Regions from separate parts of the Kosakonia pseudosacchari genome, predicted to be linked through region 3. Evidence: predicted binding sites of a transcription regulator. Region 3 holds the regulator's gene; each other region holds the start of a gene.
The links. Region 3 encodes LexA, which represses DNA repair genes until DNA is damaged. Its sites were predicted from a motif close to TNCTGTATGTACATACAGNA; they were not measured.
Positions count from the first base shown of each region.

Region 1: dinB (DNA polymerase IV) is a predicted target of LexA. The motif match lies at 4,459-4,478, and genes of this name have one in related genera.
Region 2: IP581_RS13530 (YebG family protein) is a predicted target of LexA. The motif match lies at 4,982-5,001, and genes of this name have one in related genera.

Region 1 is NZ_CP063425.1:998,474-1,005,727, forward strand. It holds gene fadE (acyl-CoA dehydrogenase FadE) at 1-1,728, opposite strand, end outside; gene lpcA (D-sedoheptulose 7-phosphate isomerase) at 1,965-2,546, shown strand; gene IP581_RS04580 (class II glutamine amidotransferase) at 2,672-3,439, shown strand; gene dpaA (peptidoglycan meso-diaminopimelic acid protein amidase) at 3,410-4,147, opposite strand; gene dinB (DNA polymerase IV) at 4,497-5,552, shown strand; partial or broken gene prfH (peptide chain release factor H) at 5,749-5,912, shown strand; gene pepD (cytosol nonspecific dipeptidase) at 5,955-7,254, opposite strand, start outside.
Region 2 is NZ_CP063425.1:2,873,630-2,880,883, reverse strand. It holds gene zwf (glucose-6-phosphate dehydrogenase) at 1-764, shown strand, start outside; gene edd (phosphogluconate dehydratase) at 999-2,810, shown strand; gene kdgA (bifunctional 4-hydroxy-2-oxoglutarate aldolase/2-dehydro-3-deoxy-phosphogluconate aldolase) at 2,849-3,490, shown strand; gene purT (formate-dependent phosphoribosylglycinamide formyltransferase) at 3,707-4,885, opposite strand; gene IP581_RS13530 (YebG family protein) at 5,017-5,352, shown strand; gene yebF (protein YebF) at 5,411-5,761, shown strand; gene IP581_RS13520 (tellurite resistance TerB family protein) at 5,856-6,515, shown strand; gene ptrB (oligopeptidase B) at 6,594-7,254, shown strand, end outside.
Region 3 is NZ_CP063425.1:309,102-316,355, forward strand. It holds gene plsB (glycerol-3-phosphate 1-O-acyltransferase PlsB) at 1-1,168, opposite strand, end outside; gene IP581_RS01450 (diacylglycerol kinase) at 1,299-1,667, shown strand; gene lexA (transcriptional repressor LexA) at 1,776-2,393, shown strand; gene dinF (MATE family efflux transporter DinF) at 2,475-3,809, shown strand; gene IP581_RS01465 (CsbD family protein) at 3,988-4,197, shown strand; gene zur (zinc uptake transcriptional repressor Zur) at 4,508-5,023, opposite strand; gene traF (conjugal transfer protein TraF) at 5,304-6,620, shown strand; gene ycaC (isochorismate family cysteine hydrolase YcaC) at 6,695-7,254, opposite strand, start outside.

The DNA.
Region 1 (7,254 bases), 690 kb from region 3:
ATAGTAACGTTTCGTGGCGTCACGGGTCGGCGTGGCGCTGGTTAAACCGCGTGTCAGGCCGAGCCAGAGGCTGCGCATTTCATTGCTGCCGACGTGGCCGATATGTTTGAACAGCAGTTTGTCAAAAGCGTCCAGATCGTTATTCTGCGCGGCAGCCATCTCTTCCAGCACGTACGGATGGCAGCGGATTGCGCCCTGGCCGAAGATCATCATGGTACGGGTCAGGATATTCGCGCCTTCAACGGTAATGGCGATCGGCGCACCCTGGTAGCTACGCGCCAGGAAGTTGCTCTCGCCAAGCATGATGCCTTTACCGCCGGCAATATCCATTGCATCAATGATTGACTGCTGACCACGGTGGGTACAGTGATACTTAACGATGGCCGAAAGCACCGCCGGTTTTTCACCCAGCATAATGCCGTAGGTCACCAGCGATGCGGCTGCATCCATGGCGTAGGCGTTACCGCCAATGCGCGCCAGCGGCTCTTCGATGCCTTCCATTTTACCAATCGATACTTTGAACTGGCGGCGGATATGAGCGTACGCGCCGATCCCCATCGCGACGGATTTGACGCCACCGGTGGAGTTGGACGGCAGTGTAATACCGCGACCTACCGACAGACATTCCACCAGCATACGCCAGCCCTGACCGGCCATTTTCGGCCCGCCAATAATGTAATCAATCGGCACAAAGATATCGTCGCCACGGGTCGGGCCGTTCTGGAACGGCACGTTCAGCGGGAAGTGACGGCGACCAATTTCCACGCCCGGCGTAGACGTTGGGATCAGCGCACAGGTAATGCCTAATTCTTCCTCGCCGCCCAGCAGTTTATCCGGGTCGGAGAGTTTGAACGCCAGGCCCAGCACCGTCGCGATTGGCGCGAGCGTAATGTAGCGTTTGTTCCAGGTCAGGCGCATACCGAGCACCTGCTCGCCCTGCCAGTCGCCCATGCAGACGATGCCGGTGTCCGGAATGGCGCCTGCATCGGAGCCCGCTTCCGGGCTGGTCAGCGCGAAGCAGGGGATTTCCACCCCGCGCGCCAGGCGCGGCAGGTAGTGATCTTTTTGTTCCTGGGTACCGTAGTGTTGCAGCAGTTCGCCCGGGCCTAAGGAGTTCGGTACGCCGACGGTGATTGCCAGAATACCGGAGACACCCGCGAGTTTTTGCAGTACGCGGGATTGGGCATAAGCAGAGAATTCCAGCCCGCCGTACTCTTTTTTGATGATCATCGCAAAGAAGCGGTGCTCTTTTAAGAACGCCCACAGTTCCGGCGGCAGATCGGCCATTTCGTGGGTGATTTGGAAGTCATTCGCCATGCGACAGGCTTCTTCCACCGGGCCGTCGAGAAACGCCTGCTCTTCGGCAGTCAGACGCGGCTGCGGATAGTTGTGCAGTTTTTTCCAGTCCGGGTTACCGCGAAACAGATCGCCTTCCCACCAGGTTGTCCCGGCGTCGATGGCCTCTTTTTCGGTACGCGACATTGGCGGCATCACTTTACGGAAACCACGAAATACCGGTGCGGAAATCAACGCTTTACGCATCGGCGGCAGGTTAAACGGCACCAGAATAATCGCGAGCGGCACCAGCAGCCAGATAGACCACAGGCCAGCAACGCCCAGCGCGGCGGTCCACGCCAGCAGGATCACGCTGCTGAGCAGCAGGTTAACGCGGTGGTAAAACAGCGCGCCGAGCAGAACAACCGTTGCGATAATGCTCAAAATCATCATAAAGAAAAGCTCCCTTGCTTGTAGGAGGTCTGACCACTTGTGATGTATTGGTTGTAGTGGATGTGATTTCTTTTAGCAATGTGTTTACAAAATAATTACAACCTGGTTCACATTGTTGAGGGCTTTTTGCGCACGGAAAATGAAAACAACGGGGGGCTACGGCTTTAACTTCTCGCCTGGAATAGTATCCGGTACACTGCGCAGTGTTATTTACATTTATGCTGAAGGATATCCTCATGTACCAGGATCTTATTCGTAACGAACTGAACGAAGCGGCCGAAACGCTGGCGAACTTCTTGAAAGATGATGCCAATATTCACGCTATTCAGCGCGCGGCGGTATTGCTGGCCGACAGCTTTAAAGCCGGCGGCAAAGTGTTGTCCTGTGGTAACGGCGGCTCGCATTGCGATGCGATGCATTTCGCAGAAGAGTTAACCGGGCGCTACCGTGAAAACCGTCCGGGTTACCCGGCGATTGCCATCTCTGATGTGAGCCATCTCTCCTGCGTCAGCAACGACTTCGGTTACGACTATGTTTTCTCCCGTTATGTGGAAGCCGTTGGCCGCGAAGGCGACGTGCTGCTGGGTATCTCCACTTCCGGCAACTCCGGCAACGTGATCAAAGCGGTTGCGGCAGCGCGTGAGAAGGGGATGAAAGTGATCACCCTGACCGGTAAAGACGGCGGTAAAATGGCGGGCAGCGCAGATGTTGAAATTCGCGTGCCGCATTTTGGTTATGCTGACCGTATTCAGGAAATTCACATTAAGGTGATTCATATCCTGATTCAGTTGATTGAAAAAGAGATGGTGAAGGCTTAAGGAAGGCTGTTTTTGCCTTTTTGATTCCGGCAGTGCCCGAACACAGTGAATCGGCGCACTGCCCGTATGCAAACTGGCTGCACCAATTACGCCTTCTCTGATAAGGGCGCTGTGTGGGGGTGTGTATGTGCGAACTGCTCGGTATGAGCGCAAATGTGCCAACCGATATCTGCTTTAGTTTTACCGGTCTCGTCCAGCGTGGCGGCGGAACCGGGCCGCATAAAGATGGCTGGGGCATTACCTTTTACGAGGGCAAGGGCTGTCGCACGTTCAAAGATCCGCAACCGAGTTTTAATTCCCCTATTGCGAAATTAGTGCAGGACTACCCGATCAAATCCCGTTCAGTGATTGCCCATATTCGCCAGGCTAACCGTGGCGAAGTGGCGCTGGAAAATACCCATCCGTTTACCCGTGAACTGTGGGGGCGCAACTGGACGTATGCGCACAACGGGCAGCTTACGGGTTATAAATCGCTGGAGACCGGGAACTTCCGCCCGATTGGCGAGACCGACAGCGAAAAAGCGTTTTGCTGGTTGTTGCACAAGCTGACCGAACGCTATCCGCGCACGCCAGGTAATATGGCGGCGGTGTTTAAATACATTGCGGCACTGGCAACGGAACTGCGTGAGAAGGGTGTTTTTAATATGCTGCTGTCGGACGGGCGTTATGTGATGGCGTTTTGTTCGACCAATCTGTTCTGGATCACCCGCCGTGCGCCATTTGGCGTGGCGAAGTTGCTGGATCAGGATGTGGAAATTGATTTTCAGCGGGAAACCACACCAAATGATGTGGTTACCGTGATTGCCACCCAGCCGTTAACCGGCAATGAAACCTGGCAAAAGATTATGCCAGGTGAGTGGGCATTATTTTGTCTGGGGGAGCGTGTAGTTTGACGCCAGCTGTGGCTGAACAGCGGTGTTCAGCGGCTTGCTAACCACATAGCGACCATCCACAACCGAGACAACCGGCGGCTGGTGGGTGGTGGCGAAGTAGTCATAACCCGGCTTCAGTTGCTTCCAGAAATCCGCATAGGTTGAATATTTATGGCGCTGCATATTGGCGTCGGTCATGCGGAACGGATAGATACTCACCTGCACGTTCGGCTGCCCGAAAACCAGCGCGGCGGTAACAAACTGGAAGATCTCGTCAATACCGGAATCCGTCATCGCGTAGCAGCCAATAGATACGCAAGCGCCATGGATCATCAGGTATTTACCTTCATAGCCGTGGGCGCGATCGTAGTTATTCGGAAACCCAATATTAATGGCTTTATAAAAGCGGCTATCCGGCTTCAACTGGTTGCGCTGCACGGAGTAGAACCCCTCCGGGCTTTTAAAATCACCCTGGCGCTGCTTGGGGCCTAACCCGCCGGAGTAATTACAAATCTTGTAGCTGTCGAGCAACTGGTATTGCTCGCCCATCTTGACGTAAAGATCAAGGGTGCGCTCTTCTTTGAAGATCTGGATATAAACCGGCGACCCCATCAACTGCTGCTTATATTCTTTGCTGACCGGCGTTACTGAACCGTTGCTGCTCACCAGGCCAGCAAAAGAGACGCACGGAAGCAGAAGCATCGCAATAAATAATGCGATTTTGCGCATACTACTTGTTTCCTTGATAAAGCTAATACCACATTGCCAGGACGGCAAAAGAAGCCCAAAATTCAGACTATTCTGTTTTGGAGCGCCCACATTAGCATTACGGCATTTTTTCGCAAGCCCCAATCTACGTCGTCTTTCCCGCTGCCTTGTTATGGGCTTTGCTTTTGTCTGGCGCGAATAAGATTGAGGATTATGTATCAAACGCTTGGCCGAAAGCTGGCGACTATTATGCGAGTAAAAAGCCTGAATTACCGCTTATATTCCCCTCTTTTCGTCAGATTTACGTGCTGGCTTCTCAATTGCTGTAAATGTGCTGTATACTTATCCAGTGTTCTGTGAGGGCGTACGTATGCGCAAAATCATACATGTTGATATGGACTGCTTTTTCGCGGCGGTTGAGATGCGCGATAACCCAGCCCTGCGCGATATTCCCATCGCTATCGGCGGCAGCCGGGTACAACGCGGCGTCATCAGCACAGCGAACTATCCGGCGCGCAAATTTGGCGTTCGCAGCGCGATGCCAACCGCGATGGCGCTTAAACTTTGTCCGCACCTCACGTTATTGCCCGGTCGTTTTGACGCTTATAAAGAGGCGTCCAACCAGATCCGCGATATCTTCTCTCGCTACACCTCACTTATTGAACCGCTCTCGCTGGATGAAGCCTATCTTGATGTGACCGATAGCCCGCACTGCCACGGTTCGGCGACGCTGATGGCGCAGGAAATTCGCCAGACCATTTTTAATGAAACCCAACTGACGGCTTCAGCGGGCGTCGCGCCGGTGAAGTTTCTCGCCAAAATTGCCTCGGATCTCAACAAACCCAATGGGCAATATGTGATTACTCCGGCTGATGTACCGGCGTTTCTGCGCACATTACCGCTCAGCAAAATCCCCGGTGTGGGGAAGGTGTCAGCGGCAAAGCTGGAAACCCTGGGGCTGCGGACTTGTGAAGATGTGCAAAAGAGCGATCTGGCGATGCTACTTAAACGCTTTGGTAAATTCGGCCGTGTTTTATGGGAGCGCAGCCAGGGCATTGACGAGCGGGAAATTAACAGCGAGCGGTTGCGTAAATCCGTGGGTGTAGAGCGGACGCTGGCGGAAGATATTCATAGCTGGGAAGAGTGCGAAGCGATTATTGAACATTTATACCCTGAGCTTGAGCGGCGGTTGGCAAAAGTAAAACCGGATCTGTTAATCGCTCGCCAGGGGGTAAAACTGAAATTTAATGATTTCCAGCTGACGACTCAGGAGCATGTCTGGCCGCGCTTAAATAAAGAGGATTTACTGGCGACGGCGCAAAAAACCTGGAATGACCGCCGTAGCGGGCGCGGTGTCCGGCTGGTCGGGTTGCATGTCACGCTGCTTGATCCGCAACTGGAACGGCAACTGGTATTAGGGCTATAAAAATTACGCTACGGATAGACGACACGCTGCTTTATCCCCGACGTTTATTTCACGTTACTGCAAAAGCATTTCACCGTACCCTGATGTCTCTTTGTCGTTCCTATAACCCCGGTTTCGTCTGCCGGTCCCTTTTATTTGTTCATATATAAAAGGAGATACGGGCAATTCTCTTTGCCATCTCGCTTCGGAAAATATTTCTACTAAACGGCTGGCAACCTTGCTGATTGCTCATCGTCTGCAACAAATAAAGGATGCTGAACGCGTGACGCTGAAATTAGAACGTCGATTGTTTCACCCGCAGATTGAACGGGGAGAAACCCGCTGCGCGCGTTTAAAGGGATGGCATTTAAGGCAGTGTAGAGTCGGGGAAAATGTCCGCGCCGGGCGGCGCGGACAACAGGCTTATTTCGCCGGAATCGCTTTCAGCAATTCGGTCAGCAGGGTCCAGTAATGGCCCACGCTTTCGATATGCACTTGCTCATCCGGTGAGTGCGGGCCGGTGATGGTTGGCCCAATCGATACCATATCCATATCCGGGTACGGTTTTTTGAACAGACCGCACTCCAGACCCGCGTGGATCACCTGAATGTTCGGCGTTTTGTTGAACAGACGCTGATAAGTTTCACGCACCAGCGCCATCACCGGTGAACGCGCGTCCGGCTGCCAGCCAGGGTAGCCGCCTTTCGGCGCGGTTTTCGCGCCTGCCAGCGCCCCCAGTGATTCCAGCATGCTCACCACATAATCTTTCCCGCTATCTACCAGCGAGCGGATCAGGCAGATGATCTCGGCGTTGTCATCCTGCAGCGTCACCACACCCACGTTCAGCGAGGTTTCCACCACACCTTTTGCCACGTCAGAGTTACGGATCACGCCGTTCGGTGTCGCGTTCAGCAGGCGCACAAACGTATCGCGTGAGGCGGTGGTCAGCGCGGCTTTATCGCTGCTTGCGCTGTCCAGCAGCACCACCAGATTCTTCTCTTTCGCTTCCAGCTCGTTTTTCAGGATTGCCTGATATTCGCTGGCCAGCGTTTTCAACTGTGCGGCTTTATCTGCCGGAACGGCGATAACAGCAATCGCTTCGCGCGGAATCGCGTTACGCAGCGTGCCGCCGGTGAAATCCAGCAGACGCAGATCCAGCTCCGCCGCGTGGCCGGCCAGGAAGCGCGCCAGCAGTTTGTTGGCGTTACCTAAACCGACATGAATTTCGGCACCAGAGTGGCCGCCTTTCAGCCCTTTCAGCGTCAGCTTAAAGGTTTCATACCCGGCGGGTACGGCTTCGCGGGAGAGCGGCAGGGTGGTGATAAAATCGATACCACCTGCGCAACCCATGTAGATTTCACCCTCTTCTTCAGAGTCGGTGTTGATCAGGATATCTGCTTGTAACCAGTTCGCTTGCAGACCAAACGCGCCATCCATGCCCGCTTCTTCGGTCATGGTCAGCAGCACTTCCAGTGGACCGTGTTCAACGCTGTCATCTGCCAGCACCGCCAGCGCGGAAGCCATGCCGATGCCGTTATCCGCGCCGAGCGTAGTACCGCGCGCTTTAACCCATTCCCCGTCGACATACGGGCGAATCGGATCGGTAGTGAAATCGTGTACTGTGTCGTTATTTTTCTGCGGCACCATATCAAGGTGTGCCTGCAGAACTACCGGCTTGCGGTTTTCCATGCCCGCGGTGGCTGGTTTACGGATCAGAATGTTG
Region 2 (7,254 bases), 2.3 Mb from region 3:
ACCACTTATTGCAAATTCTGTGCATGATTGCCATGTCGCCGCCGTCCGATCTGAGCGCCGACAGCATTCGTGACGAAAAAGTAAAAGTCTTGAAGTCGCTGCGCCGTATTGATCGCACCAATGTGCGTGAAAAAACCGTACGAGGCCAGTACAGCGCCGGTTTCGCTCAGGGCAAGAAAGTACCGGGCTATCTGGAAGAAGAGGGCGCGAATAAAACCAGCAACACCGAAACGTTCGTTGCTATCCGTGTCGACATTGATAACTGGCGTTGGGCGGGGGTGCCGTTCTACCTGCGCACCGGTAAGCGTCTGCCGACCAAGTGTTCTGAAGTGGTTGTGTACTTTAAAACACCGGAACTGAACCTGTTCAAAGAGTCCTGGCAGGATCTGCCGCAGAACAAGCTAACGATTCGTCTGCAGCCGGATGAAGGGGTGGATATCCAGGTACTGAACAAAGTGCCGGGTCTCGATCACAAACATAATTTGCAGATTACCAAGCTGGATCTGAGCTATTCCGAAACGTTCAATCAGACACATCTGGCAGATGCTTATGAGCGTCTGTTACTGGAAACAATGCGCGGTATTCAGGCGCTGTTCGTGCGTCGTGACGAAGTGGAAGAAGCCTGGAAATGGGTCGATTCCATCACGGAAGCCTGGGCGGCGGATAACGACTCGCCGAAACCTTACCAGGCGGGAACCTGGGGGCCAGTGGCCTCGGTGGCCATGATCACCCGTGACGGCCGTTCCTGGAACGAGTTTGAGTGATTTGCTGTCGGTTAAAGTTGCGCAATTTTACCGGTAACATGATCTAACTCAGCTATCCGAACAATTTTTCATCTTTCAAGCCCCGACTGGATTCACCAGCGGGGCTTTTTTTATTACACTGGCTGAAGCGATTTTGCCTTTGGGGCGCGGCGCTCTGGTGTTTTCAGCTTGTTACGTAAAGCTAATCGCACTGTTAACGCGGCTTCCCCGGACAGATAAATTTCAGGAGCCTCTATGAACCCGACAATGTTACGCGTAACAAATCGAATTATTGAACGTTCGCGCGAAACCCGCTCAGCCTATCTGGCACGTATTGAACAAGCGAAAAGCGATACCGTACGCCGTTCAACACTCGCCTGTGGTAACCTGGCGCACGGCTTTGCCGCTTGCCAGCCCGATGATAAAGCCTCCCTCAAAAGCATGTTGCGCAACAACATTGCGATCATCACGTCTTATAACGACATGCTCTCCGCGCACCAGCCTTACGAGGTTTATCCGGATATCATCCGTAAAGCACTGCATTCAGTAAATGCAGTTGGGCAGGTGGCTGGTGGTGTTCCGGCCATGTGTGATGGCGTAACGCAAGGCCAGGACGGGATGGAATTGTCCTTACTGAGCCGCGAAGTGATTGCGATGTCTGCTGCGGTCGGCCTGTCGCACAACATGTTTGATGGTGCGCTGTATCTTGGCGTGTGCGACAAAATCGTCCCGGGACTGGCAATGGCAGCATTGTCGTTTGGCCACCTGCCGGCACTTTTTGTGCCATCAGGCCCGATGGCGAGCGGCCTGGCAAACAAAGAGAAAGTGCGTATCCGCCAGCTTTATGCTGAGGGCAAAGTCGATCGCATGGCTCTGCTGGAATCTGAAGCCGCATCCTATCACGCTCCAGGCACCTGTACCTTCTACGGTACTGCCAATACCAACCAGATGGTGATTGAGTTCATGGGCATGCAGTTGCCGGGTTCCTCGTTTGTCCATCCTGATGCGCCGTTGCGCAAAGCGTTGACGGAAGCTGCGGCCCGTCAGGTAACGCGTCTTACCGGTAACGGCAATGAATGGATGCCGCTTGGCAAAATGATCGATGAAAAAGTGGTGGTCAACGGTATCGTTTCGCTTCTGGCGACCGGGGGGTCCACTAACCACACGATGCATCTGGTGGCGATGGCGCGAGCTGCAGGCATCATCATTAACTGGGATGATTTCTCCGATCTCTCTGACGTTGTTCCTTTACTGGCGCGCCTCTACCCGAATGGCCCGGCGGATATTAACCACTTCCAGGCCGCAGGCGGTGTTCCGGTATTACTGCGCGAGTTGCTGAAAGGTGGCCTGCTGCATGAAGATGTCAATACGGTCGCAGGTTTTGGTCTGGCGCGCTATACCCATGAGCCGTGGCTCAATAATGGCGAACTGGACTGGCGTGAAGGCGCAGCCGCGTCGCTGGATGACAACGTTATCGCCAGCATCGATAAACCGTTTTCTAAACATGGCGGCACTAAAGTGCTGAGCGGCAACCTCGGGCGTGCGGTAATGAAAACCTCCGCTGTTCCGGTAGAAAACCAGGTGATTGAAGCGCCGGCGGTGGTTTTTGAAAGCCAGCATGACGTACTGCCTGCCTTTGAAGCAGGTCTGCTGGACCGCGATTGTGTGGTGGTTGTTCGCCATCAGGGGCCAAAAGCGAACGGTATGCCAGAATTACATAAACTCATGCCGCCACTTGGTGTATTATTGGACCGCCGTTTCAAAATTGCATTAGTTACTGATGGACGGCTGTCAGGGGCATCAGGTAAAGTGCCGTCGGCAATCCACGTTACACCAGAAGCATATGATGGCGGGTTGCTGGCAAAAGTGCATGATGGCGACATGATTCGGGTTAACGGGCAGACCGGCGAATTAACGCTGCTGGTTGATGACAACGTTCTTGCCGCACGTCAGCCACATATTCCTGACCTTAGCGCGATGCGCGTGGGCACAGGGCGTGAAATGTTTGGTGCGCTGCGGGAAAAACTTTCCGGCGCAGAGCAGGGCGCGACCTGTATCACTTTTTAAGACGACAAGATTTTAGTTCTGGCGAGAGAAAAACACTGATGAAAAACTGGAAAACGAGTGCAGAAGCAATCCTGAAAACGGGTCCGGTAGTGCCGGTAATCGTAGTGAACAAACTGGAGCACGCCGTACCAATGGCGAAAGCGCTGGTTGCAGGTGGTGTTCGCGTTCTGGAAGTGACTCTGCGTACGGCTTGCGCTATCGATGCTATTCGCGCTATCGCGAAGGAAGTGCCGGACGCGATTGTCGGTGCGGGTACTGTGCTGAACCCGCAGCAACTGGCAGAAGTGACCGCAGCTGGCGCACAGTTCGCCATCAGCCCGGGCCTGACCGAGCCGCTGCTGAAAGCCGCGACCGAAGGCACTATCCCGTTGATCCCGGGTATCAGCACCGTTTCTGAACTGATGCTGGGTATGGACTACGGTCTGAAGGAGTTTAAATTCTTCCCGGCGGAAGCCAATGGCGGCACCAAAGCGCTGCAGGCGATTGCGGGTCCGTTCTCGCAGGTACGTTTCTGCCCGACTGGTGGCATCTCTCCGGCTAACTACCGTGATTACCTGGCGCTGAAAAGCGTGCTGTGCATCGGTGGTTCTTGGCTGGTACCGGCCGATGCGCTGGAAGCAGGCGACTACGATCGCATCACTAAACTGGCTCGCGAAGCAGTTGAAGGCGCGAAACAGTAATTTTCGCTGGGCCTGAAGCCCGCCTGATAAAAGCCCGGTTGTATAACGTCGACCGGGCTTTTTTTATGACTCTGACTCGTCTTGGGTCACGGACATCGAAAGATGTGATTCTGGTTAATGCCCCCAGAGTTAACTCTCAGGGGGCTGGCAGGTGCTTCTTTATTAAGGGGCCTTGTGCGTTTCAGTAAATACTCACGCCCCTACAGGAAGGGCAGTTTACCCGTTGACCTTCACCGCCGCCGCTGCCGCAACGGCGTATTCCACCGCTTTTTCGACGTTATCTGCCACAGCCAGCGCGACCCCCATACGGCGGGAACCCGCAATTTCCGGCTTGCCGAACAGGCGCAACTGCACGCCAGCACCCACAGCGTTGTCCACATTATCAAAGGTGACATTCTGACTGGTCAGGCGTGGCAGGATCACGGCCGAAGCGGACGGTCCATACTGACGAATGGCGCCAATGGGCATGCCGAGAAACGCGCGGACATGCAGGGCAAACTCGGAAAGATCCTGCGAAATCAGCGTCACCATGCCGGTATCGTGCGGGCGCGGAGAAACTTCGCTAAAGATAACGTCATCGCCGCAAACAAAAAGCTCAACGCCAAACAGACCGTAACCGCCAAGCGCCAGCACCACTTTGCTGGCAATAGCTTGCGCGCGCTCCAGCGCCAGGGGCGACATTTGCTGCGGTTGCCAGGATTCGCGGTAGTCGCCATCTTCCTGGCGATGACCGACTGGTGCGCAGAAGTGAACACCGTCGACGGCGCTGATGGTCAGCAGCGTGATTTCAAAATCAAAATTGACCACGCCTTCAACAATGACGCGCCCGGCACCGGCACGACCACCTTGCTGGGCATATTCCCAGGCGCTTGCTAACTGATCGGCGCTTTTAATAAAGCTCTGGCCTTTACCGGAGGAGCTCATCACCGGCTTTACAATACAAGGCAAACCTATCTCCGCGACGGCTTGCTGAAAGGCAGCTTCACTGTCGGCAAAGCGATAGCTGGAGGTCGGCAACTGTAACTCTTCAGCCGCCAGGCGGCGGATACCTTCACGATTCATCGTAAGCCTGGTGGCGCGTGCGCAGGGGACAACATGTTGACCCTGCGCTTCCAGTTCAATCAGCGTATCGGTGGCGATAGCTTCGATCTCCGGCACGATAAAGTGGGGCTTTTCCTGCGCAACCAGCGTTTTCAACGCTGTGCCATCGAGCATATTGATGACATGCGAGCGATGCGCAACATGCATCGCTGGTGCGTCGGGATAGCGATCCACGGCGATCACTTCAATACCCAGACGCTGGCATTCGATAGCAACTTCCTTGCCCAGTTCGCCAGAGCCTAATAACATCACGCGTGTTGCTGCAGGGCGCAGCGCCGTTCCTAAAAGAGTCATAGCATTGTACCGTTAGAAAAAATTTGCGCGCAGTATAAACGAAAACGTTTGCGTCTGTCTTTTATCACTTGCGGTGGTTTTTTCATCGCGCTACTATACTGTATAAATACACAGTTAAATGAGGCTGCATCATGGCGGTAGAAGTTAAATACGTAGTCATTCGTGAAGGTGAGGAAAAAATGTCTTTTGCCAGCAAAAAGGAAGCCGACGCTTACGATAAGATGCTCGATTTGGCCGAAGTTCTCGGTGACTGGCTTGCAACAGGGCCGGTAGCACTGGAAGACAACGTGCGTGATGAGATGGCGCTGTGGCTTGCTGAGCAAAAAGAGGCGCTTAACGGCATTCTGAAATCAGGCAAATTACCGGGTGCTGAAACGGAAGACGCGGCACCGGCCGACTCTTCTGATGCAGAAACCGCTGACGCTGTGGATATCAAAACTGCAGCGAAACGCGTGAAAGTCGCCTGATCTTGCACTGCCAGCAATTTGTACCATGCTTTGAAGGGGTAAAAACCAGGAGATAAGCATGAAAATAGCAGGAGTTTTCACTGGTCTGCTTTTGCTGGCAGGTAGCACGGCGGCGTATGCCGCCACGGATAAGTCGGTGAAATTTCCCTCGTGCGAGGGGCTCAAGGCAGACGGCATTGCCGCCAGTGTTAAGCGGGATTATTTGCAGAATCGTATTGTTCGATGGGCTGATGATCAAAAGAAACTGGGGCAGGCCGATCCGGTTGCCTGGGTCAATCCGAAGGACATTACTGGCAAGGATGATAAATGGGTTGTGCCGTTAACCGTTCGCGGGAAAAGCACGGACATTCACTATAGCGTCGCCATCGATTGTAAAGCTGGAACCGCAGAGTATCTGCCGCGATCGTAACAGCGCATTTTCCCATTCTTTTCAGATATAGACACTTCCTGACATCCCCCTCGCTTACTCTGTGCGCACAACTATCATGGTAAGCGAGGGTTCTATGAGCTGGTTAAATCAACTGCAGTCGTTACTTGGTCAGAAAAGTGATACACAGACGCCGAGTTCAGGTGGGCAGGGGCTTAATAATTTATTGGTGCCGGGTGCATTAGGTGGCCTGGCGGGTCTGCTGGTTGCCAGTAAATCATCGCGTAAATTGCTCGCGAAATATGGAACGGGTGCTTTGCTGGTGGGCGGCGGCGCCGTTGCGGGCAGCGTGCTGTGGAATAAGTACAAGGATCGCATCCGGGATGCACATCAGGGTGAGCCGAAATTTGGCCAGCAAAACACGCCCCTGGATGTACGCACTGAGCGGCTGATCCTGGCGCTGGTATTCGCCGCTAAAAGCGACGGACACATCGATGATAAAGAACGCGCGGCGATAGAACAGCAATTGCGTGAAGCGGGTGTGGAAGCGCAAGGGCAGCAACTGGTGTCGAATGCTATAGACCAGCCGCTGGATCCTGCGCGACTGGCGCAGGGAGTGCAAAACGAAGAAGAAGCGCTGGAAGTTTACTTCCTGAGTTGCGCCGTTATCGATATTGATCATTTTATGGAGCGCAGCTATTTAAACGCGCTGGGTGATGCGTTAAAAATTCCGCAAGACGTGCGAGAAGATATCGAGGCGGATCTCAAAAAGCAGAAATTAGCGCTTAGCTCATGATCTACATTACGTTTCGCTTGCATCGCGCGTGGGTTTTGCCACCCTTATAGGTATGTAAAACCAAATAAGAATTGTGTTATGTCGCCGAAAGCAAAAAAAATCCCGCACGCCATGACAATGCATGGTGATACGCGTATCGACAACTATTACTGGCTGCGGGATGATACGCGCTCGCAGCCAGATGTTCTGGATTATCTCCATCAGGAAAATGATTACGGGCGTGAGGTAATGGCCTCCCAGCAAGCGTTGCAGGACGACGTGCTGGCAGAAATCATCTCGCGAATACCTCAGCGCGAAGTCTCCGCGCCCTATATTAAAAATGGCTACCGTTACCGGCACATCTACGAGCCGGGAAATGAATATGCCATTTATCAGCGTCAGTCGGTTCTCAGTTCCGAATGGGATGAGTGGTCGGTGTTACTGGATGCCAACCAGCGTGCGTCACACAGTGAGTTCTACACCCTTGGCGGCATGGAAGTCTCACCCGACAACACCATCATGGCGATTGCCGAAGATTATCTTTCCCGCAGACAATATGGTCTGCGTTTTCGCAATCTTGAAACGGGCAACTGGTATCCGGAAATGCTGGATAATGTCTCGCCGGAATTTGTCTGGGTTAATGATTCTGAAACGCTCTACTATGTGCGCAAACATGCCACAACTTTACTGCCTTACCAGGTCTGGCGACACACGATAGGCACGCCTTCGCAGCAGGATGAGCTGGTGTACGAAGAGCAGG
Region 3 (7,254 bases):
GCGAACGTCCGCCCTCAACGAAGTACTCCACGGAATACCCACGGCTGAACAGCTCGCCCAGATATTCGCGGAACACGGTGGAATAGAGCTTGTTGCCTTTAAAGGTGCGGCGAATGAAGAAAGCGCCCAGCCGGCGGAAAATCGGTCCGGCGGGCCAGAAATTCAGGTTGATACCAGCAGCGATATGCGGCGGCACCAGCCCCTGGTGATAGAGCACATAGGAGAGCAGCAGGTAGTCCATATGGCTACGGTGGCAGGGCACATAGACAATTTCGTGGCCGTCATGCGCCAGCTGGCGTACGCGCTCTGCATTATGCACGTTGATACCCTGATAGAGACGGTTCCAGGTAAAACCCAGAATGCGGTCGGTCAGGCGAATCATCTCGTAGGAGAAGTTCGCGGCAATCTCTTCCATCAGCGCGATGGCGTTTTGCTGCGCCTTATCATGGGAGATTTTTTTGCTGCGCGCTTCATCTTCAACGGCGCGGGCAATCGCTTTGGACGAGAGTAATTTGTTAAACAAATCCTGGCGAGCCGGCAGTCGTGGGCCTACCGCAGCCAGACGCTGGCGGGCAAAGTGCATACGCGCCACGCGCGCCAGTTTCTGCGCGATAATTTTATCGGTGCCGTGCTCGGTCGCCATCCGGCGCAGCGAAACCGGTGGTGAAAAACGCACAAAGCTGTCGCGGCCAAGCCAGGAAACCGCAAAGAATTTCTGGATGCCATTCAGCATGCGCAGCGGCGGGTTAATTTCGCCTTTTTCACGCCCTGGCGAACGACCAAACATCACCGATACCGGCACCATTTGCACATCCAAATCGGGATGGCTGCGATGTAAATCCAGGTAGTCGTGGAACAGCTTGATCGACTCTTCTTTCGGCGCGTAATACGTGAACACACGCGGGCCGCCGTGGATAAACACGAAACGCGGCAGCAAAGCGCCGTCGATTTCCAGCGGTTCCAGGGGATCGGGCAGCTCATGCGCCAGACACTGCGCGCGTAAAGTCAGTAAATCTGCCTTTGAGTTATAAGGCAGCACATACATGATGGGGCGTGATGTATCGAGACCCAGTTCCTGTGCAGGTTCTGCGGGAATCGATTTACTTTTTACCAGCACGCTTAATGGTAAATTCAGTAATTTGTAGTAAATTCGTGGCCAGCCGGACATAAAGGATGTAAAGCCTCTGGTTAATAGTGCCATTGCGCCGCAAGAATATCAGAAAGCGCACATAATTTCTGTTGTACCGCTGCGCGCTTGCTGAGACATTGACGCCAATTTAATAAAAAGGTTCTTTTAAATGGCTAATAATACCACCGGTTTCACCCGGATCATTAAAGCCGCTGGATATTCCTGGAAAGGCGTTCGCGCCGCCTGGATTAATGAAGCGGCATTTCGTCAGGAATCCGTTGCGGTTATCCTGGCAATTATAATCGCTTGCTGGCTCGATATTGACACAATGACGCGCGTACTGCTGATTGGTTCTGTGACGCTGGTGATGATTGTCGAAATTCTGAACAGCGCCATCGAAGCTGTGGTAGACCGTATTGGTGCGGAATTCCATGAACTTTCCGGGCGGGCGAAGGATATGGGGTCGGCGGCGGTGCTGATGTCCATCCTGCTGGCGCTCTTTACCTGGATCGCATTACTCTGGTCACATTTTGGATAACGCTTCCAGAATTCGATAACGCCCTGGTTTTTTGCTTAAATTTGGTTCCAAAATCGCCTTTAGCTGTATATACTCACAGCATAACTGTATATACACCCAGGGGGCGGGATGAAAGCATTAACGGCCAGGCAGCAAGAGGTGTTCGATCTTATTCGCGATCGCATCACTCAAACCGGTATGCCACCAACGCGTGCGGAAATCGCACAGCAATTGGGGTTCCGTTCCCCAAATGCGGCGGAAGAACACCTCAAAGCGCTGGCGCGCAAAGGGGTTATCGAAATCGTTTCGGGCGCATCACGCGGCCTTCGCCTGCTGCTTGAAGAAGAAGAGGACGATATTGGCTTACCGCTGATTGGTCGCGTCGCTGCGGGTGAGCCGCTGCTGGCGCAGCAGCATATCGAAGGTCATTACCAGGTCGATCCGAGCCTCTTTAAACCTCATGCAGATTTCCTGTTGCGCGTTAGCGGCATGTCGATGCGTGACATTGGCATTATGGATGGCGATCTGCTGGCGGTGCACAAAACGCAGGATGTGCGTAACGGCCAGGTTGTTGTTGCGCGTATTGAAGACGAAGTAACGGTCAAGCGTTTGAAAAAACAGGGTAACACCGTCGAACTGTTGCCGGAAAACAGCGAGTTTTCTCCGATCGTCGTCGATCTGCGCGATCAAAACTTCACCATCGAAGGGTTAGCGGTCGGTGTCATTCGTAATGGCGCGTGGCTGTAACGCACATTCGTTTTGCTGCGGGGCTGATTCAGGTTCCGCAGCGATCTCTTCTTTTCCCTCACTCACTTTTACATGCATACCATGCCACTGCTAACCGGGTCCGATAAAGCGCTCTGGCGACTTGCGCTGCCGATGATCTTCTCGAATATCACCGTCCCATTGCTGGGTCTGGTGGATACGGCTGTGGTGGGGCATCTGGATAGCCCGGTTTACCTGGGCGGTGTGGCGATTGGCGCAACGGCGACCAGTTTCCTCTTTATGCTGCTGCTCTTTTTGCGCATGAGCACCACCGGCCTGACAGCTCAGGCATTCGGCGCGAAAAATGCGCCCGCGCTAGCGCGGGCGTTAGTCCAGCCTTTGCTGCTGGCGCTTGGGGCCGGTGTGTTGATTGCGCTGCTGCGCACGCCGCTTATCGACCTGGCGCTGCATATCACCGGCGGTAGCGAGGCGGTACTGGAACAGGCGCGGCGGTTCCTTGATATTCGCTGGTTGAGTGCACCCGCTTCGCTGGGCAATCTGGTATTGCTCGGTTGGCTGCTCGGCGTACAGTATGCGCGCGCACCGGTGATATTGCTGGTGGTGGGGAATCTGCTCAATATCGTGCTCGATCTGTGGTTGGTCATGGGGCTGCATATGAATGTGCAAGGCGCGGCACTTGCCACGGTCATCGCGGAATATGCCACTTTCGCCATTGGCTTATGGATGGTGCGACACGTACTGGTGATGCGCGGCATTTCATTGCTGACGCTGAAAAATACCTGGCGCGGCGGCGTGCGGCGTTTGCTGGCGCTGAACCGCGATATCATGTTGCGTTCGCTGCTGCTGCAACTCTGCTTTGGTTCGATAACGGTGTTTGGCGCCCGCCTCGGGGATGAGACAGTGGCGGCAAACGCGGTACTGATGATGTTTTTGACCTTTACCGCCTATGCGCTGGATGGTTTCGCGTATGCGGTTGAAGCGCATTCCGGGCAGGCTTACGGTGCCAGAGATGGCAGCCAATTGATGCATATCTGGCGGGCTGCTTGCCGGCAGACCGGTCTGGTAGCGCTGTTCTTTGCCGTTGTCTATGCACTGGCGGGTCAGCAAATTATCGCGTTGTTAACGTCGCTCCCCGCGCTACAACAGCTTGCCGGGCATTATCTGATTTGGCAGGTCATCTTACCGTTAGTGGGAGTGTGGTGTTATCTGCTGGACGGTATGTTTGTTGGTGCGACGCGTGCGGCCGAAATGCGTAACAGTATGGCGGTGGCGGCGGCCGGGTTTGCCGTTACATTACTCACTGTGCCTGTTTTGGGTAACCACGGTTTGTGGTTGTCGCTCGCGGTGTTCCTTGCTCTGCGTGGGCTGACGCTGGCGCTGATCTGGCGTCGACACTGGCGTAACAATAGCTGGTTTGCTGCCAGCGATCCTTCCTGATAGCGCTTTATTCCCTGATTTAGCGCTCCGATTTTTGCGCCTCGTTTACGCTGTTTTTATCCTGTTAGATGGTTAAAGATTCCGAATAAAATTCATAATGCCGAATCCCTGACTACAATAATCAGTACGTTCAGCACAGCGAGAACGTCATTTTAAACCGAACGATAAGGAGTCCATGATGAATAAAGACGAAGTCGGCGGTAACTGGAAACAGTTTAAAGGCACTGTGAAAGAGAAATGGGGCAAACTCACCGATGACGATATGACGATCATTGAAGGTAAACGTGATCAGTTGGTGGGTAAAATCCAGGAACGTTACGGTTACGCGAAAGATCAGGCGGAAAAAGAAGTGACGGACTGGGAAACGCGTAATGATTACCGCTGGTAGCCAACACATCCCCTCAAATGTGTTAACCCTCTGAAGGCTACCCTACCCGATGGTACAAGGATGTACCACCCCTGTATTTTTCCCGTCTTTTCAGCACCAGCAGTATCCCACTTAGTTGTATACCTGTTTGCATCCTCTGCCTGCGGCACACAAGTTTTGCAGTATCACTTCATCTTTCACATGCTATTTCTGGCTGCGTTAACTCACATGTGTATTTATGTTCTTGCTGAATTTGTTTGGCTAACGCCAGACTAAAACACGACGCCTGGCTGGGGCCGTGAATCGAATAACCAATAACAGCGGGACAGCGCTAGCGCGGTTTTTTCTTTAGCGGGACGCTATGGTCGTGGTGGCAGTGATCGTGATGGCGGCAGGCTTCCACTTCGACGCAGGCTGCGCACAGGCCGTGGGCTTCAATAACATTATGGCGTAGGGCAAAACCCATTTTCGCCGCCAGTGCATGCATAATATCTTCCACACCTTCGGCCTGCTCTTCTTTCACCGAACCACAGCGGTCGCAAATGAACATCGCAGAAGTATGAGTCGGCTGATCAAAAAGATGACACAGCACATAGCTGTTCGTGGACTCAACCTTGTGGACAAATCCTTGCTCCAGCAGGAAATCAAGCGCGCGATAAACGGTAGGCGGCTTTGCTTGCGGCTCGCTTTCGCGCAGCAGATCAAGCAAATCATATGCGCTGATCGCCCCTTGTTGCAGGCTCAGTAATCGCAATACTTCAAGGCGCTGGGGAGTCAGGCGCACATTGCGCTGCGCGCACAGCTTTTCAGCCTGCACTAACATCTCTTGCGAAGTGGTCTTATCCATTGGCGCTCTCTGATCAGTGGGAATAGAAGGCCACACTTTACCATGTCCTGCCCAAAACGCCGAGATCGCCGCCCGTAAACTCCTTTTCTCGCTTTCCTTCCCGAAATGAATATCCTCTTCTATAAATAGTGAGAGTTTCCTCAATAACTATAGCGTTCATATATCCTGTACGTTCACTTGATTTAGCTTCTTTTTGGTCGTTGTTCGCAGCAATAGTGAATTCCTGTTTGTTACAAAATAAGCAGGCTTAAAAAACTCATCTGGCTACGAGACACATATTGTGAATAAAAAACGTAAACTTTCAGTGGTCGCTATCGCTGTCTCCTTCTTTGCGGCAAATCAAGCAGGAGCAGCCAATACCTGGGCAGAAGCACGTAACGATGCAATGGGGGGAACCGGTGTTGCATCAGCTAATTATGGCAGTGGAGCATTAATCAACCCGGCACTGCTGGCAAAAGCCAAGCCGGAAGATGACATCACGATTATCCTGCCGAGCGTGCAGGCGCAAATTACCGACAAAGATAACCTTCGCGATGAAATCGATAACATCAATGACAAAATTGATGGTTACAAGGATGTGATCGATAACCTGACCGCCGCACAGGTCATTGCTAACCCGATTGGTACATTGAATCAGTTCCAGGGAGCGGCGAAAGATCTGGCTGACGAACTGGTGTTCCTGAAAGGCAAAACCGCACAGGCCAAAGCCGCTGCCGGCCTTGCCGTGAGCATTCCCAATGATGTGCTTTCTCTGGCCTTTGTTACCAAAGCGTATGCACACGCTCGCGTAAGTTCGAATGTCGATCAACAAGATATTGATTATCTGCGTAGCATTCAGAACAACGACGGTATTGCTTTGGGCGAAGCGCTGCGGGCGGTTGTCTCGCCAAATGGCAGTGAAGAGATCACCAAAAACCTTAACTCCACCGCCGCAGGCCGCGCGGCCATTGTTTCTGACTTTGGTATCGCGATGGCGCGCCAGTTTGAGGTCGGCGGCATACCGCTTTCCCTTGGTGTAACGCCGAAACTGCAAAAAACCTGGGTCTACAACTACACCGCCTCCATTTATGACTACAAGAGCAGCGACTGGAATAGCAGCCGCTATCGCACTGATGACACGGGCTTTAACATTGATGTTGGTGCGGCAGCTGACTTTGGCGAAAACATTACCGTAGGCTTAACCGGAACCAACCTGATCTCCCGCGATATTGATACCCAGGATGTGCGTATTCGCAACGGTAGAACCGGCAACGTCACTAATTACAAAGATACTTACCAGATTAGCCCGGTAGTGACGGCTGGTGCGGCCTGGCACAATGATCTGGTGACCTTAAGCGCTGATGGGGATTTAACCGAAACCAAAGGCTTTAAGAGCGAGAAAAATTCACAATACGTTGGCGTCGGTGCGGAAGTTCGCCCGCTTAGCTGGCTGGCGGTGCGTGCCGGTTACCGTGCGGATGTGAAAGGTGACGATAAAAACGTATTCACTGGCGGTGTCGGTTTTGCACCGTTTAACCGCGTCCATGTCGATTTGATGGGGCTGGTCGGCGAAGATGAAACCTGGGGCGCAGGCGCACAGCTGAGCGTCACATTCTAAGATGTTCTCACCGGAGGCTTAATGCCTCCGGTTCTCCTTTATGCTTATAAATCAGACAAGTAAGCCAGGTGGGGTTATTTGCTACTCATCTTGTTGAAGCTGGTCATCAGATTGCGGTAGTCAGGGATGTGGTTAGAGAACAGGTTGCCCAATCCTTCAATGTCGTTACGCCAGTCGCGATGTAATTCGCAGGCAACACCAAACCAGGTCATCAATTGCGCTCCGGCCTGCGACATACGGTCCCATGCTGAATGGCGGGTAATTTCATTAAATGTACCTGACGCATCGGTGACAACAAACACCTCGAAGCCCTCTTCCAGCGCGGATAACGCCGGAAATGCCACGCAAACTTCCGTCACCACTCCCGCAATAATCAACTGTTTCTTACCCGTTGCTTTTACTGCCTTCACAAAATCCTCGTTATCCCAGGCGTTGATATTACCTGGGCGGGCAATATAGGGGGCATCGGGAAACTGCGCTTTCAGCTCCGGTACAAGAGGGCCATTCGGGCCCGTCTCGAAGCTGGTGGTCAGAATAGTGGGTAGTTTAAAATACGTAGCGAGGTCGGCCAGCGCCAGCACGTTATTTTTGAATTTATCTGGATCGATATCCCTGACCAATGACAGCAAGCCCG